Regions from separate parts of the Paenibacillus sp. 481 genome, predicted to be linked through region 1. Evidence: riboswitches for the same ligand, from Rfam matches in the RefSeq annotation. Region 1 holds a riboswitch; each other region holds the start of a gene.
The links. Region 1 has a riboswitch for cyclic di-AMP ahead of KIK04_RS10635 (hypothetical protein). Riboswitches for the same ligand answer to the same signal wherever they lie in the genome.

Region 1 (5,839 bases):
GGGATCGTGTTACTCGTCATCATTGGGGGCCAAGATATTCTTATGGCTTACGGTTTCGCCGGGCTGCTAGTCAGTTGGGTGTTACTACGTAACCATAAAACACTGATTCGAACTTTTGTGTTGATTACTTTGTTGTATGTCATTTTCACCCCCCAATTATGGGGCTTCACCATGCAAAGCGTTGGCAGCTATAGTTTCATTCCACAGCTGTCAGCAACAGACACCTACCTTAGCACGACTTTTAAAAAGTTGATTACTTTTCCCGTAGTCCCTATTTTCATTCATGTTATGGCCCCAATTATCCCTCCCGTTCTGCTCGGCATGTGGATGGCCAGATATCAGCTATTATCCAAACCAGACCAGCATGTAAAAAGTATTTATCTCATCACCATTACAGGATTAATTGTCTCTTTATTAGGGGCCATTCCTTTATCTTTAATCGGAAACGTATGGAATCCTAGTTATTATACAGTTGGATTGGTAAACAGTTTACACATTATGACTGGAATGGCTGGAGGATTAGCTTATGCTACGTTATTTGGCATCATTGGGACAAAAATAAAAGATCCCGGACGCTTTACTTTTTCTTTAATGGCTTTAGGAAAACGTTCCTTAACCTTCTTTGTGTTCAATGAGACATTGCTTGTCCTTTTCTTATCACCAGTAGCGCTTAATTTAGGAGGACAGGTAGGAAACAGCATTGCTGCAATGATTGCAGTGGGGATTTGGGGCCTCTCTGTTGTGTTAGCCACAATATTGGAAAAAAGGAATATGGTTGGACCATTGGAAATATGGATGAGGAAATTGGTATATAAACATAAATAAATGACCAGACAACCGAGTACTTGGAGCACTCGGTTGTCTTTATTTCCACTAGATTGGGCCGTTGCTATTCCCCTATTTTAAGCTGCAAAAATGGGGTCAGCTATAATCGCAAATTTTAAAGGACTGAATCTTATTTGCAATTCGTTCCATACAAATCCACTCCACCCCAGATCTTCTCCAAGAGGCCTAGAATCAGGTTATAACCATCCCTTGTTCCTAATGGTATCTCTGGGTGTCTCTCTTCCTCGCAAGAAACAGTACGATTTGGCACGTTTCTTCAACACTATCAATTGAATCCTTTAGGATGCACGGCTTCGGGCATGCTGTGCTTGCTGCAATCATAGTCGGTTTGAGAACCACTGTAAGAAAAATAGGTCCGCCAAGTCCTGATCATTGTCTATTCCAATCTGCAGGGCATGCATACGATGAGACTGACGGGAGGTGATATTCTGCATGCTCAAAAAAACAGCAGCCGGCAAAGTCGAAAACCAAGTCTATTCCAACCGTGTGGCCAGATCAGAGTTCGACCAGAACTGGCGAACTACTGTGTCAAGAAGCGGATACGTGATCTATATTGCAACAGCCAACCGTGCAAAGGTAACCGTCTTGCTAACTAACGGTTCGAGCAAGCTGCTCATTTTCAACAAAGGTGGGCAAGTGCTAGTTGGCGGCGGCGGAACGAGCCATTACAGTAAGCCTCATATAGCTAAGAATTTGTAGGTAGAATGTAAAGAAACTGGTCCTGCTCTCATCTTCTTATGTGAGCAGGGCTTCTTCCACATGGACTGGTTAGCACGAGAAGTAAGCTTGCGAATAGTCGAACAAAACAGCCCGATCCAACCAAGATATATGGGTATTGCCTTCCCGTTGCATGGCCGGGTTGCGCAGCTTGGATGCCAAATCCATTAAAGAGGCCTTAGCAAGATTCGTTCTAATTGGGCCCCCCAATTTATCTTTCTCTTCTACAATATCCAAGGCCACCGGGATGGAAACACCCTTTAATTTCATAAATACTTTTGCCCATTGAACGAGATCAAAATGACGATTCTCAATTGGAATAAAGTATTCTGCAAAGCCTGACATGTTTCGGCTAGAAATTACCATTAATCCGCACATGCTTTTATCAATGATTCCAATAACTCCACTTTCAATCCTTTTGGTGTCATAAAGATAGGTTTCGATATGATCGATTTTACATTTAGCCAAATCATGTTCTACGCTTTTTTCCGGTAAAGGGGTACTTACTTTCTGCACGATCGATTCCTCCTTCAATGCTATTTATTACGCTCATAAGCTTTTTAGGCAAACAAAAAGAAGCCCTTTGAGCAGAGAATTCTTACTCTCGGACTTCTTCCGCTGAACGATCAAGCTGAAGAACACGATCGTGATTCTCTCTCTTTGCGCTTACGAGGTTAGCTGTCGGATTCGGGCTTGAGAGACGCCCTACCCCAGCTTGCTTAAACAAGCTAGGGATTCACCCCGTGAAACCATCCTAGGAGGATGGCTTCGGTTGGTTCCCCCGTTTCCCTGTTCAGGGAATTCAGCGTTTTGGAACAATAATTCATGCCCGTGCTGTTGAATGAATTGTACGATCTCACAAGCCAATATGTAAAATTCAAATATGAAGAACATACCCTCTTATTTAGCATTATCTGGTGATGAAATCGGATTCATTTTATATAATCTTATATTTTCTATATTATTACTCCGCTAAGCTTCAAGTATCTCCTTTTATCCGATATTGGATTGTCATCTGCAACTCGATGACATTATAAAATAGACATCTTCAGTCCTCCATCATTTAAAACATCAAACAATCTTGATAACACGAATGGCATCAGAGGATACCTTTGCAATTTATTTGCTTTCAGAAGTGTCATATCTATTCGTTATCGTTTCAAACTTTTCCGTATTTCCCACTATTACCTCTCTAATCTAAATGATCTTATTTATCTTTAATCAACGCCTTAAATGATTTCAATTTATGTTGAGCGCGTCGATACATCATATAATCAAATAAATTGGCTATACATATAATGCCCAGCGCTATCAATAATATCGGGGTGAATTCCACTTGGCCTTCCATTTCGCTGCTTGTGAACATCATGGAGGAGATCAAAATAAATGTAGTAACGATTAATGCAATGAAGTTGTGTATAAAGAAGTACGTCCGAGAATTGGCCATACGAATTGGGAGTATTGATGTTAGCCATTCTGTAATCAAACCAATAATGAACCCTACACTTCCGCTGGCTAATACCGTTAAAACTTTGTACGAGAACAGTACATCTGCATCATCATAAAATTGTAGGAGAATACCTATGAAGAGACCGATAAAAAATGACTTTATAATACTTTCCAAATTTATTTTCTCCATTATTGCTCTCCTATATTTTGAGTGTGCTCCTAAGCTTTTTTGAGAACATTTTTGATACTTCAAGTTCAGCGTTATTATCCATTCTGAGTACATATCTAGAGTTAAACCAAGGGATAATTTCTTTTACGTGAAGCAAATTAACGAGTTGTGACTTATTGATTCGTATAAATCCTTTTGCTACCCATACGTTCTCATAATATTGCAAAGTTTCTTTGATACTATAACGATTAGACTTTGTATATGCCATAATTCCATCAGAGCCTGCTTCTACATATAGAACATCCCTTGGTTCAATAACTGCAAATTTATTTTCACTGAAGCCTGTCAGAGTATTCATAACATGTATGTGTTCCCGAACGCCGGAGACCAAAAGCTTAACCACATCCATATAGTCAATAGCATCGAATACAACAATAAGCTTACCACTGGGTATATCATATCCATTTTCAACTAGCACCAAATCGCTGTCTTGCATAATTTCAATTTGGTATTTGGATAATTCTTGTTTCAATTTTTCATAAACCTTATTTGAACACAATAATTGAACCATCATGTCTCCTCATGTAACAGAAGTATTTATCCAACTATCATCCTATCATAAATCATTCTTATTTTTACCAATTCCTCAATGCCTTTTTCCCTAAAATCAAGTGATCCAAAATTAACAATAAAAATAGTGTCCTTTTCTTTATCGACTAATATATAAGTTCCTGTAGCTCCAACAGCACCATAAACATCTGTCATTGAGCCCAACAGAAATGACAACTCGCTAAAGTCAAAATACATCATACCCATGCCGTAATAAATGCCCTTTTGATAGCGATGATTAAAGTCAGTCATCTGTTTATACACTTTCTCGGACAATAAATCCCCGTTCTCTAAAGCCCTCATGAACGCTAACAGATCATCCATAGTAGTAACAACACCGCCACCTGCCCAATCAATCGATAATGCATTTCTCTCACTGTAGTCAACGCCATTTATATAAAACCCAACAATATCAGCTGGTTTATCATGATAAAACATTAAATAACTATTATGTATGCCCAAGGGCTCAAAAATTTTTTCCTCTAAAATATTTGAATACGATTTTCCCTCAATCGCCTCCACAATAAGTCCAAGCAAAATATATCCCGTATCCGAATAATAAAATTGTTGTCCGGGCTGTCCAACAGAATTCTGGTTTTCTCTAGTAAACGCAATCAACTCTTCTGGCGTAAATGAAAGATCAGGATTAGAACATATCCTTTCCAATATAGGTTTCCCGGTGTTAACCGGACCTTCAAAATAATCTCCAACTCCTGATGTATGACTCAGCAAGTGTCTTACTGTTACCTGCGCGCTGTAATCGATGCCGTCTACCACAAATAATCCCTTCAGGATGTCAGCATCTAGCCAAGAATTGATGTTATCGTCATAGTTGATTTTACCCTCGTCAACTAACATCCCGTAGACAGCCGCACACATGGTTTTGCCGATGCTGGCTGCATGATATTGGCTATCCGTTTGAACGGGTTGCGCCGAAGATTGATTTTTAGTGCCTACTGCAAATTGTTCAAAGTAGCCTGTCTGGCCAGAGTAAATGGTTAATAACACGCTAGATAACGAATCATTTTTTTTCACTATTTTTGCTATGCGATTTTTAATTTTTTCATTAACTACTTCTTTAGATATCGGCCTATTCAAAAAGGCTAATACACCATATCCAATTGCAACTAAGAGGATTATGCCAACCAATATTATAATTCCTAATTTCATATGGACCACCTTTCGTATCATGTATTTTTCATACATAAATCTAATCGGTGGCTTTACATTTAGAAACCCTTTTGTTCTAAGTGGTCAAAATTCAACGTTAAGACGACTCTGGGGTGGCCTGACTATGTGCAAGGAAACCTAAGGCTTAAATCTAAGGCAACTGCGGTTATGTTTGCCTATAATCGCATGAAAAAAGCCCTTGCGAGGTCATACTCACAGGGGCTTTGCGTGCATCTTGGAAAACGCAATTTCCAACTAACAACTCCTCTTAAAAAGCCGCAGCACAAAGGCTAAATATTTCGTTCCTCATACTCAAACGGTTCTTCATAAGAGTAAATTTCATCGAAAAACCCCTTATACGGGATATCGTCTTCCAAACACTTTATGAGATACGACAGTCCCTCATCACACTCAGGCTCTTCACCATCATTTCGCATGACCTCGAAACTATCTATTATATTTTCCATGAGCGTTACTTGAATAAATAAAGGCAATTTATCCAACATCGAATCTTCAAGCGTGGTCTCCGATCGATATCCCGCGAGAACTGTTGAAAAATAATGATCCATAAACGCTTGGCGTTTAGCGGCATCTTGCTCAAATTGGATCCAGCCTACTCCGTGTGTCCAGAGATCTGCGAGGTCATACATATACCAACCGAAACATGAGTTATCGAAATCATATACAGTTATTTGTCCGTTATCAAAATCTATTGAATAATTCCCATCATTAAAATCAAAATGGATCATACCGAAAGACTCCTGATTCTGTTCCAATTCTGCTAAGGTATTAAGAAGTTCCGTTAACTTCTTCTTCAGCAGAGATAACGAGTCAGGTATTAGTGCATCGATATATTCAACATTGTATTTGTCAAAAAAA
Region 2 (5,839 bases), 2.5 Mb from region 1:
AAGATGTCGCGACGCAAATTCCAGATGCCCAGATTGAAAAGCTCGTTTCAGTAAGTGACCTTGCACTGGCACTGGAATCGAATCGTATCGAGGCCGTACTTGCCGAGAAGCCTGTGGCGAAAGCTTACGCGACAAAGCGCAGTGATGCATTGGCAGTTGCTGACGTGCAGCTGAAGCCGGAAGGAGAAGGTTATGTCGTTGGAATTCATAAACAAAATCCGGATTTGGCGGCACAAATTAATAAAACTATTCAACGTTTGAAGCAGGAAGGCAAAATCGAAACGTTTTTGATCGATGCTCAAGCGTTAGCAGAACAATAAGCGATGCATGTTAGGCGGCGTAATTGCCGCCCTTCTTTTTTTAAAAGCAAGATGTAAGGTTGAAAGTTAGAGCTAGCGAGAGGGGAAACGGCATGAGTGACTTTTTTAATATGCTATGGGAAAATAAAGATTTGTATATATCGGGCGCAATTGTAACGCTTGAACTATCATTTTTCGCTGTTATATTCGGATCTATACTGGGTGCTATCCTTGTATTTATGAAGTTAGGTCCGATCAAACCGATCAGTTGGGTTGCAACGGTATATATCGAAATATTTCGGGGGACACCGCTTATTGTCCAATTGTTTATAGTGTATTTTGGACTACCCCAATTTGGGATTGAGTTTGACAAATTTATAGCAGGGGTTATCGCCCTTTCATTGAATAGCGCCGCCTATTTGGCGGAAATTTTCCGGACTGGTATTCAATCGATTGATAAAGGTCAATTGGAGGCTGCGCGTTCACTCGGTATGACGAAGGCGAAGGCGATGCGCTACATTATATTGCCTCAGGCGCTACGTACCGTCATTCCGACCATTGCCAATGAGTTTGTTGTTATCATTAAGGAGTCAGCAATCGTTTGCTTTATCGGTCTGGCCGATATTTTTTATCAGACTGGAGTTATCCGCAGTCAAACTTATACGGCAATGGGCCCCTTAGTAGGGTCTGCCATGACGTACTTTATTTTAACATTTACACTTTCTAAGCTGATCGGCTACTGGGAAAGGAAGTTGAAGACAAATGATTGAAGTTCAAAATTTGCATAAAAGCTTTGGTAAGCTCAACATTTTGAACGGCATCGATATTAGCATCGCTAAAGGGGAAGTCGTCGTCGTTATTGGGCCGAGTGGCTCTGGTAAAAGTACATTTTTGCGTTGTTTGAATTTACTGGAAACGCCTACACAAGGGAACGTTGTATTTGAAGGTCAGTCCATCAATGCTAGCAAACATGATATTAACGTAACACGTGAGAAAATGGGAATGGTATTCCAGTCGTTTAACTTATTTCCGCATATGACGGTGCTGGACAACATTACGTTGGCGCCGATTAAAGTGAAGAACGTGAACAAGGGAGATGCGGAACAGCTTGCGCTTGAGCTGCTTAAAAAAGTAGGGCTCGCTGAGAAGGCACAGGCGTATCCTGCCCAGCTGTCTGGTGGTCAGAAGCAGCGGATTGCCATTGCACGGGCGTTGGCGATGCAGCCGCATGTGATGCTGTTTGACGAGCCGACATCTGCCCTAGATCCAGAGATGGTTGGCGATGTGCTAGAAGTGATGAAATCGCTCGCTGCCGAAGGGATGACGATGATCATCGTGACACACGAGATGGGCTTTGCTCGTGAGGTAGGGGACCGCGTCATTTTTATGGACGGCGGTCAAATTGTTGAAGCTGGGAAGCCGGGGGAGCTGTTTAGCGAGCCGAAGCATCCGCGGACACAAGAGTTTTTGAGTAAAGTGTTGTAAAAGTGGAAGGCGTTTAACGTCTGCGTATGATGCGCAGTAGGAGCAGTCTGAACTCAATGAGTTTGGACTGCTCCTTTTTTGTGTGGCTGTAGGACTAAATGTAGTTTATTGAGCCGCAGATGGACCATGACCAGTAGGGTTCGACTGACCGGGACCGCGTGGAATCCTATTTTTACGTCTATATAGGGATAAAAGAAGACCGACAGCGGCAAAGTCAACAAGCTGTGTTGTAAAACTGTAGCCGATGAATGGCAGTGCCAAGCCGACTATGGATTCCCCTCTCCAATAACGGTGTCAACCGCGATGCGAAAACGTGTCCATTCTACTTTTTTCTCGTCTAAGTGTGTACGGCCCTCATCGGTAATGCGATAATATTTACGCTTGCGTCCATCATGCTCGCTCCAATACGAATCAAGCCACCCCGTTGCTTCCAATGTGTGCAAAATAGGATAGAGCGTACCTTCCTTCATTGTAAATACGCCATCCGATCTGTACTCGATTTCCCTAATCAATTCATAGCCGTACATTTCTTTCTTATTCAATACCGTAAGCAATAAAATGACGGTACTGCCTTTCATCAGTTCTTTATTAATCATCACTATTTGTTCACCCCCGAACACATAGAATATCTATGCATCGAAATTCTATGTAATAGTATAAATGAGCCTGCAATGGATTTCAATCATTTTCCAATCTCATTTACGTATTATACTGATCACCTGCACATTTTTTGAAAAAGTAAAATTGCTGTAACCATTGGTATCCATAGGTTTACAAGGATTAACAAGATCTACCTGCGCACAGGTTACAATATTGTGATATGATCCTTTCCGAGCCGAAACGACACCCGTACGGGGGATGATTGACCGATAGCCGTCACATAAAGACGGCGTCTTGGGGTGAATCGCTAACGAGCAATGATTGCGTTGTTCATTGTTTGACACATGCGTAGGGTACTCCTTAACCCGAATCCGACAACTAACCCCGCAGGCCAACCTAAGGAGGAATACTTATATGAAGAAAATTACATTTTTAAAATTAGCAATTGCAGTACTAGGTTTAGCAGCTGTTGTACAGATTTTACCGGTTTATGCAGACGGAGAGAACTATGTGGTGCAAGAGGGAGAAACCTTCTATGCGATCGCCAATAAATATGATCTAGGTTTAGAGGCAGTACTTGCTGCCAATCCGAACATTGATCCTAAAAACGTATACAGCGGCTTGAAAGTGAATTTGCCATTTGCGGCAGACACAGCATCGAATGAGAAGCAGCCCAAGGAGTCTAAGGAGCAAGCAGAACAACAAACGGGTGATAACAAGAATGAAGGTTCTAAAGCTCAACCAAAAGCACAGACTAAAGCTCCATCTAAAGCTCAGCCTAAAGCGGCTGTGGCGACAATGAAAGCAAAGTCAACTTCGAATAAGATTGTTCAAGTGTCTGGACGTGAAATGGAATACAAGTGGCGTGCCAATATGAAAGCAACCGCATATTCGGCTGATCCAAGCGAGAATGGTCCATGGGGCGGAGTCGACTACTTCGGTAACAAGTTAGAACTTGGAACTGTTGCCGTTGATCCAGACGTGATTCCACTTGGAACGAAACTGTTTATTACAGGCTATGATTTCAAACATTTGCCTGGTGGCGGTCTTCTTGCTACAGCACGTGACATTGGCGGCGCGATTAATGGCAACAAAATTGATATTTTTGTTCCTGTTAGCAAGCGTGTCGGCAATACGTTCGGCATTCAAAATGTACAAGTTTACGTTTTGAAATAACGAACACTTCAACTTACAACGCGGCCTCGTCAACACTTACATTGACGAGGCTAACCATAGACGAGTCTTGATTGCTTGTTGTACCTCGTGTACACATAAGCGATCAAGACTCTTTTTTTTCTTTTTGATCGTGAAACAGGTCAGGCACAGTCACAAAATCGTAGCCTTTGGCCTGTAGCTTCTTAATAATACGCGGCAGAGCAAGCAGCGTCCCACGCAAGTAGCCATTTTGAGGGCTTCCACCCGCATGCTGAAGCACAATTGAACCAGGTTCAACGTTGCTCATGACGAGTTGCTCAATCTCGGCCCCGCTTAATCCTTTCCAGTCTTTCGAATCGACATCCCAGTTAACAACGATATAACCGTGTTTTCCTGCCCAACGTAGCTGTTCTTCATTAATGGCACCGTACGGAGGCCGGAAAAAGCGCGGCTTATAACCGATAACTTGCTCAATGATATGCTCCGTGTTCAACACTTGCGTTGTAAAAGCAGGCATCGACAACTTCGTGAGCAACGGATGGCTCATGGAGTGGTTGCCTATCATGTGGCCTTCGTCAACCATGCGTCTGACGATCTGCGGATATTGTTTTACGCGTGAACCGACTAGGAAAAACGTTGCCTGAATGTGATGCTCTTTCAAAATGTCCAACACGAGCGGTGTAATGATATGGTCAGGCACATCATCAAACGTTAAGGCAACTTTTTGCTTGCCAGAAGCTGAGCCGCGCAGTTTAAAAAAGTGCGGATACTTCATTCTTAGTTGTGCCAAGCTTAGCTTAAATTGCTGTTGCTTGCTCTGTGATTTCCGCGATTGAGCGGAGCGAGCCGATTGTGTGGACTGTGCGGTATGTACCTTAGCCGTCTTCGTTCGACTCGTCCATTTCTCTTGTTTCGTATTTCCGTCAGCATGTAGGGTGAAACGAATCGTTTCTTTTTTTCGGTCTGCTTGCTTGTCCTTGCGTGTTATGGAATGCTGTTTCGCTTCATCCCGATTCACGTGCTGCTGCGCTGATTTTGGCAAAATTCCTAAGTCAGGAGTACCCGTATCTGGACCCGACTGATGTGGAGGCCAAGTAGTAGCAGCTCCATTTGTCCAAGGTGAAACGTTCCCTGTCGTTTTTACAGGTACGGAATGCTGCTCAGATGTGGGTGGCTCAGGGGATGTTACACGTGAATGTGGGAAACAACCGGTAGACAATAGCATGCAAAAAGCAATCAAGCAAATGAGCAGTTGGCGCATACGCATAGTCAAGTTACTCCTTTCCCGCAAACGTTATTGTTCTTGTTATGTCCTTGGTGAAAAGGAAATATGCTCTCCATCCAAACCTTGTCTGTCTTTCTGTCATAAATTAATAGAAATCATGGCGTACTTGCATCAGTTCTGACTGGGGGAGGATGGCCGCAATGAGGAGAGAGCAATTGCGAGGAAAGTACGATGTCGTGCTAAGCTTAGGTGGAACGTGCTTGCCAGCACTCAAAATGCAAGACCGCCAGCTGCGACGAAGCAGCGGGCCTTTGGACTGGATGATTTCTGAACAGCTTACTTCGGTGAATCGGTTGCTACAATCGCGGTTTGCTTATTTTTTCGATCGGGACAACTTGATCGTTTCTGGACAATTAAATTTTCAGCGTGAGCACTATCTTGTTGATGACCGTTATTATCATGTAACTTCTGTACATGACTTTGACATAGGTCGAAACTCACCTGCGAACCTCGCTCAATATGAAGAAGTACAAGCCAAATTTACCCGACGATGTGAACGCTTTCTTCGTTATTTAGAAACAGCTGATCGGATATTGTTTATTCGTGCGGAAGGGCATACGTATTCGATAGGCAAAGCGCATACAGAGGAGTTGGAACAAACCGCCGAGTTGCTTAATCAAATGGTTCGCGGTTCATTTTTCATATTGTACGTCCGCCCTGCACTCGTATCTGAAATCGTAGACATCAACTATGTGCATGATCAAATCTGTGTGCTAGATGTTCCGCCAGATCCGGTGTGGTATATGGAAAAGACATGGGATGCGATCTTGGAAGGGATCTCACTTTAGAGGTGACTTTCAAGGGCTTGAATGGGTGATGAAATTTTCAATTTGAATCTTTTTCGCGTAATGGCACGAAGATGTGATCAATGTCACAGATGAAACCTCCACTTAAAAGGCACACTAGAATAGTGTAAACTTTTACCTTTCATGCTTATACTATCCTTTTTAGTCAAGGAGGTAGGTGCCTTATCATTCGGAATTTAACTTGTCAGGTAGCAGGAATCCCCTTCCAT
Region 3 (5,839 bases), 1.8 Mb from region 1:
ACAGGCTTTATTGCTGCGTTCGTGGTTGCGATGCTCGCGATCAAGACGTTCTTGAACTTGTTGAAGCGATTGCCATTTGCGTATTTCGCATACTATCGCTTTGTACTCGCGATTGTGTTTATGATATTTTTCTTGTAAGTAACATATGGAGGCGGATCTTCGCAATTGCGAGGGTCCGTTTTTTGTTTGTGTGATTCTTATTGAGTCTAAAGTATCTGTTTATTTATTATAATTTATGGATAAATAAATGGGTATATTTACATGCTTTCGGCGCCTTTATTAAGACTAAATACTTAATAATGAGGCTTTTTCGTTGAAAATATATGAGATTAAATGTCAAATTTGCTATTATATAGTATTAAATGTCTAGGAAAAAAGTTCTACTTGGTTTACAATCATAAAAATTGGAATTCAAGGAGGATGGTGTAAGTATGGATGCTTATATCGTAAAACTAAAATCGTTTATCTTACTCGGTCAATATTGTGAGACTTTAACGGAAATGGAGCGTGTTTGTCGATCGCTGCCGTTTAAGTTTCACGGTTCTAGATACTGTGCCAATGAGGAATATAGCTTTGGGCTAGGGAGAGACGGACGTTATTTTGCGGGGATTCAGGCGATTAGTGCGGAGCATACGCTGCAACGGTTATCGTCGCGAATCATATTAGGTGGGCTCTATCGCAAGTCGCAGACGATACGAGTATCAGAAGATGTGCCGATGCAGTATGTTAAGCTGGATGCGTCGTTGTTATGGACGCCGCTTGAGCTAGGAAAAAAGGAGGTGGTGTACGAGTTTAAGCGAAGGGGCCATACATACGAGAAGCATTGTGTATATGTGCCGCTGGAATTTTCGCAGTCGGTAGCGCAGGAGCATCGACGTCTGCCGCGTACAGGAGAGGGTTGGGGAGTGAGGGACAGGTACTCGAAAACGGACATAGAAAGGTGGGCAATTATTAGTTAAGTTTGATTAGCTTGATTCGTTACGTGTGATGGGCAATGGGCATTGGTGATGCTAGTTGATAGGTAACCATGTGGTTGATAAACAACAAAAGGCAAGCTGCCAACGATGACCGATGCTGGCAGCTTGCCTTTTTTATTGGATCATGTACTTAGTCAGGAACGCTGGTGAGTTGCAGTTGATGCAAGGCTTGTTTGTATTGTTGCTTTAACTCCGCTGCAACTTGTGCAACGGATGCGACTTGCTCAATGGCGCCTAAGCCTTGGCCAGCCGACCAAATATTTTTCCACGCTTTGGCGTTGGTGGCATTGAGTTGCGAGAAATCGATGCTATCTTTTTTTAGCAGCTTGGCTGGATCGAGTCCGGCATTGCGAATACTCGGAATGAGGTAATTGCCCTTTACGCCGCTAATGGCATCGGTGTAAATCAGGTCATCTAGTGTGGATTCGATCAGCATCGTTTGGTAATCGTGATGGGCAAAGCTCTCGGTCGTCGCAATAAAGCGTGTGCCCATGTAGGCGAGATCGGCACCGAGTACTTCGGCGGCCAATATGTCTTGGCCGTTAGAGATGCTGCCGGCGAGGATCGTGATGCCGGTCCAAGTTTTTTTGACTTCGGCGATAAAGGCGAGCGGATTGATCGCCCCCGCGTGTCCGCCTGCGCCGCTGCATACGAGGACGAGTCCGTCCACGCCACGCTGTGCGGCTTTGTCAGCGTGCTTGAGCGTGCTGACATCTGCAAACACGAGTCCGCCATATTGATGCACGACGTCAACGATTGGCTGCGGATCACCGAGCGATGTAATGACAATCGGTGGCTGGTGTTTCACAATAAGCGCTAAATCGGTTTCGAAGCGCTTGTTCGTGCGGTGGACGATCAGGTTAACTGCCCACGGAGCGATACGGCGCCCAGGCTCTTTGGCCTTGGCCGCATAGAGCGCATCCGTAATTTGCTGCATCCAGTCGTCAAGGTCTTCGGCTGTGCGAGCGTTCAGAAGTGGAAATGACCCGATAAGGCCTGCTTTACAGCTCTCGATAACCATTTTCGGACTAGAAATAAGGAACATGGGGGCGACGATAACAGGCAAACTGAGCTGCTGAGTCATTTGTTGCGGTAGTCGTTTAGACAATTGAACTCATCCTCTCGCGGTTTGATATTTTTCTGTATCTGTAAAGTTGGCTGATCGGTGTAGGTAGGGCAGTTAGGCAATTGTATCATGTATATTACAATGTAAGCGCAATCAATTCTTGGGGCTACAAAATAGCATAGCAGCCGTTGATCACTTTTGTTCTTTTTGAAAATTAGTTAAGGGTCTTCTTCTGTTTAATAATAGCGACGGTACAGCGGGCGATGCTGATGAGATGTTGGTCTTCATCCACAATTTTGATTTCCCAGACCATGGTGGAACGGCCTTTGTGCAGTGGTATTGCGATGGCGGTCACCGTTCCTGATTGCTTGGAGCGAATGTGATTGGCGTTAATTTCGAGTCCGACAGCGGCTTCGGTTGTTTGATCGATGAGGAACCACGTGCCTAAGCTGGCGACGGTTTCTGCAAGTGCGACAGACGCACCCCCGTGGAGTAGCCCGAAAGGCTGGTGTGTCGCCGCGTTAACAGGCATGGTAGCCGTTACTCGTTCGGGTGTGATTTCTCCAAGCTCGATGCCTAAGGCACCAAGCATGGTTTCGCTTAATGGTTTCATTTGATGCATGAAATGAACCTCGCTTTCTGTTCGGTATGGGTTAAGCATGAGGGTTTAAGCTTATGGATGAAGGCCAATGAATCGAGCGAGCATACCTTTGAGCTGGGCGATTTCGTCTGCTGTAAAGTCCTGCAACGCTTCCTTGTGCGTATCTTCGATACAAATGGATAACGGAGCTTGCAATTCCTGACTGCGTGGTGTCAAAAAGATATGATTCATTCGGCGGTCTGTCGGACTTGGCCGGCGTTCAATAAGCTCGCTTTGCGCGAGACGATCGAGCAACCCGGTCATGGTCGCAGAGTCGAGTCGGAGGCGTTCGCCTAGCTCGGAGCTGTGCTGTCCGTCTTTTTCCCATAGCAGATGGAGAAGTGCGTGCTGTACGGGCGTGACGCCATACGGTTGCAGCTTGGCTTTAGCAATTTGATATGCACGTTGGGATGCTTTGCCGAGCAAAAAGGTTAGACAATCTTCGATCGGTTCCATGTGAATGCTGCTCTCCGTTCCTTTCTTACTTATTCAAAATGGCGAATATATCCAAAATATAACACACGAAAATTACCTTGTATACGAGTAAAGTGGATAAAAAATTTTTATTGGTGGCTGGATTGGGGGTGGAATGAGCGAAAAGATTGTCATCTTTAATGGAATTGTTAAAGGGATGTCGCATTTTATATAGATGAGAGATTCGTAGAGTTGAATTTAGCTTTGATTAGCTATTAGTAGAAGGAAAAAAAATGACGTGCATTTTGGGGCGGAGAAATGTGTGAAGTGCAGGTAACAGCGCTGAAATGAAAAAGTTACAGTTTGTAAATATTTATGTTTATTTCTATTATTTTTAAAATGATCTCTTTGTTGATCCATGTTAACATGTGAAAGTATTAAAAAAACAAGCCGAAGCCAAAAGGCACGGGGGACCCACATAGTGGGGTGAAGCCGCCATAAGCGGTAGGGGAGACCTTTTGACCCGAACCCGTCAGCTAACCTCGTAGGCTACCAAAGGGAGAGATATTTAGTATGAAGAAACATATGACGAAAGTAGTCGTAGCAGGTGCCTTGGCACTAACACCAGTAATTTCTGCAGGAGCGGTATCTGCTGCACCAGCAAAAGAGCCAGTTCAAGTTCAAAACCCGAACTGCTTTGTTAATTTCCAAGGTTTCCAAGGAAACAAAGGTAACATGGATAAAGCCCTTGCTGACTTGATGGAAAAATACTTCCCGGGCATGAACAAGCCAGGTACGGAAAAGCCATCCAAGCCATCTAAGCCTGAAGTGCAAAAGCCAGAAGTTACTAAACCAGAACAACCGTCTAAGCCAACAAATCCTAGCAACAACGGTAACAACGAAAACCAAGACAAAAATAACTTTGCACAACAAGTTATCAACTTGGTTAACCAAGAGCGTTCCAAAGCAGGTCTTCAGCCATTGAAAGCTGATTCCCAATTGAACGACGTAGCTATGGTAAAAGCAAAAGACATGCATAGCAAAAACTACTTCAGCCACACTTCGCCAACTTACGGTTCGCCGTTCGATATGATGAAGCAGTTCGGCGTGAAATACAACACGGCTGGCGAGAACATCGCTAAAGGCCAACAATCTCCAGCACAAGTGATGAAGGACTGGATGAACAGCCCTGGTCACCGTGAGAACATCATGAAGGGCCAATACTCTTCTATCGGTGTAGCTTATTATAACGGAGTTTGGGTGCAATTATTCAAAGGCTAAGTACAACTTTATAATAGCGCGGAGTAATCCGCTAAAAGAGGCACCTCGAAATCTCATTGGGATTTCGGGGTGTTTTTTGTTTGGGTGGGGTAAAAATACCCTTACGGCAAGGAGTTCAATGAAATATTATTTGCTCATATTAAATAAATTAAACTCCTGCTTAATTTACAACTTTAGAGTCCCCTCTGGTTCTTGTTTAACATTAGTTGCAGACAACTTTTAGTATCAATTGAACTACAGCAGAATAGACTATTATTAATTGAAATGAAGGAGGTGACAAAATGATTGTTATAAAATTAGGTAACTTAACCATTATAATATGTTTATTTTTGTTTGTTTAATCAATAACACCAGTTGGAGCCGACAATCAATTCTGGTTTAGTCAATAAAACCAGAGAGTACAGTATGCAAAATTTGCGTACTGTATTTCAGAAAAAAAGCAAAATATCATAATTACACGTTCTTTTCTTGTTACAAATCGTCGATTGAATAAACTCCTCATTACCCAAGCATTGATACCTCATACACGTATATAAAAAAGCCACTTAAAACAGCGATTTTTGTGATAATAATATTAATTTCATGGTGGAAAACCTTTAATTTCCTTAATAGCAAGAGTAACATTCACAAAATCCTTCAATTCAACCATCGTATATTAGCAATTCAGTGACTTTGCAGTATCTTGGGTGGAATATACATTACGCTTCATGCACTGATTGGCGTAGTAGCAGTTTCCTCATTGTCCATTTGGTTATCCAATGTCTTAATATCTTCATGGTTTTTTCATTCGCTTTATCGGTCGTACATAACCTCTAACCTTTTTTTAGAGCTTTTTTTTCTTCAAATGCTTCGTTCACCAGATTGTTAATAATGGTAATCCATCTATATCTATAAAGTGTTATGAAGAATAAAAAAACTAAAGGTATAAAAACAATGAGAAGTAGAAAGTAATGTTCATCTTGAATAAATAATAATATATTTGAGAAATTATCAACTTGTAATTGTAGTTGTTCAGTTAAATATGATATTTTACTTTCAAGATTCATGGAGTCCAATTTAACAGCATCAATTTTTGATTGAGTATTGTACTGCCAGTCTAAAGGCTTAAATAATAACGGTATATATATGGAGCAAGTGTCCCTAGAACTGTTGTCAAAAAGAAGATAATAACTACAATAATTAAGTTGAGCTGTTTATATTGTTCAAATTGCGAATTTACACTTGTTTTAATTGTTCGTAATTCCCTTTCGGTATAGTCTTGTATAAGATGGTCTTTTACCGTCTCTATTTTTCCGAGAGGTATAGCTCCGAATCCGAAACCTTTTATTCCGTATTTAATTCTAATATACTTGCTAGCCATATCATAATCTCTAAAATTTATTTTTTTCATAGTATCCACCTCTACATTATATGATGAAGCATAAATTAAGACTGCTTTTAACATAGGAGCAATATCATGTG

Region 2: another riboswitch for cyclic di-AMP. It lies ahead of KIK04_RS24075 (3D domain-containing protein); the one in region 1 lies ahead of KIK04_RS10635 (hypothetical protein).
Region 3: another riboswitch for cyclic di-AMP. It lies ahead of KIK04_RS18905 (CAP domain-containing protein); the one in region 1 lies ahead of KIK04_RS10635 (hypothetical protein).

Annotation. Positions count from the first base shown of each region.
Region 1 is NZ_CP075175.1:2,436,447-2,442,285, reverse strand. It holds gene KIK04_RS10645 (DUF418 domain-containing protein) at 1-825, shown strand, start outside; gene KIK04_RS10640 (hypothetical protein) at 1,279-1,545, shown strand; gene KIK04_RS10635 (hypothetical protein) at 1,615-2,079, opposite strand; cyclic di-AMP (ydaO/yuaA leader) riboswitch at 2,211-2,381, opposite strand; gene KIK04_RS10630 (hypothetical protein) at 2,771-3,187, opposite strand; gene KIK04_RS10625 (LytTR family DNA-binding domain-containing protein) at 3,213-3,755, opposite strand; gene KIK04_RS10620 (serine hydrolase domain-containing protein) at 3,779-4,960, opposite strand; gene KIK04_RS10615 (phosphotransferase enzyme family protein) at 5,251-5,839, opposite strand, start outside.
Region 2 is NZ_CP075175.1:5,671,452-5,677,290, reverse strand. It holds gene KIK04_RS24095 (transporter substrate-binding domain-containing protein) at 1-320, shown strand, start outside; gene KIK04_RS24090 (amino acid ABC transporter permease) at 413-1,069, shown strand; gene KIK04_RS24085 (amino acid ABC transporter ATP-binding protein) at 1,062-1,784, shown strand; gene KIK04_RS24080 (PadR family transcriptional regulator) at 2,051-2,383, opposite strand; cyclic di-AMP (ydaO/yuaA leader) riboswitch at 2,608-2,793, shown strand; gene KIK04_RS24075 (3D domain-containing protein) at 2,799-3,560, shown strand; gene KIK04_RS24070 (polysaccharide deacetylase family protein) at 3,664-4,806, opposite strand; gene KIK04_RS24065 (DUF1796 family putative cysteine peptidase) at 4,965-5,612, shown strand; gene KIK04_RS24060 (beta/alpha barrel domain-containing protein) at 5,798-5,839, shown strand, end outside.
Region 3 is NZ_CP075175.1:4,277,892-4,283,730, forward strand. It holds gene KIK04_RS18880 (undecaprenyl-diphosphate phosphatase) at 1-138, shown strand, start outside; gene KIK04_RS18885 (hypothetical protein) at 432-959, shown strand; gene KIK04_RS18890 (NAD(P)H-dependent flavin oxidoreductase) at 1,108-2,085, opposite strand; gene KIK04_RS18895 (hotdog fold thioesterase) at 2,258-2,665, opposite strand; gene KIK04_RS18900 (MarR family winged helix-turn-helix transcriptional regulator) at 2,717-3,139, opposite strand; cyclic di-AMP (ydaO/yuaA leader) riboswitch at 3,536-3,664, shown strand; gene KIK04_RS18905 (CAP domain-containing protein) at 3,671-4,378, shown strand; gene KIK04_RS18910 (hypothetical protein) at 5,475-5,777, opposite strand.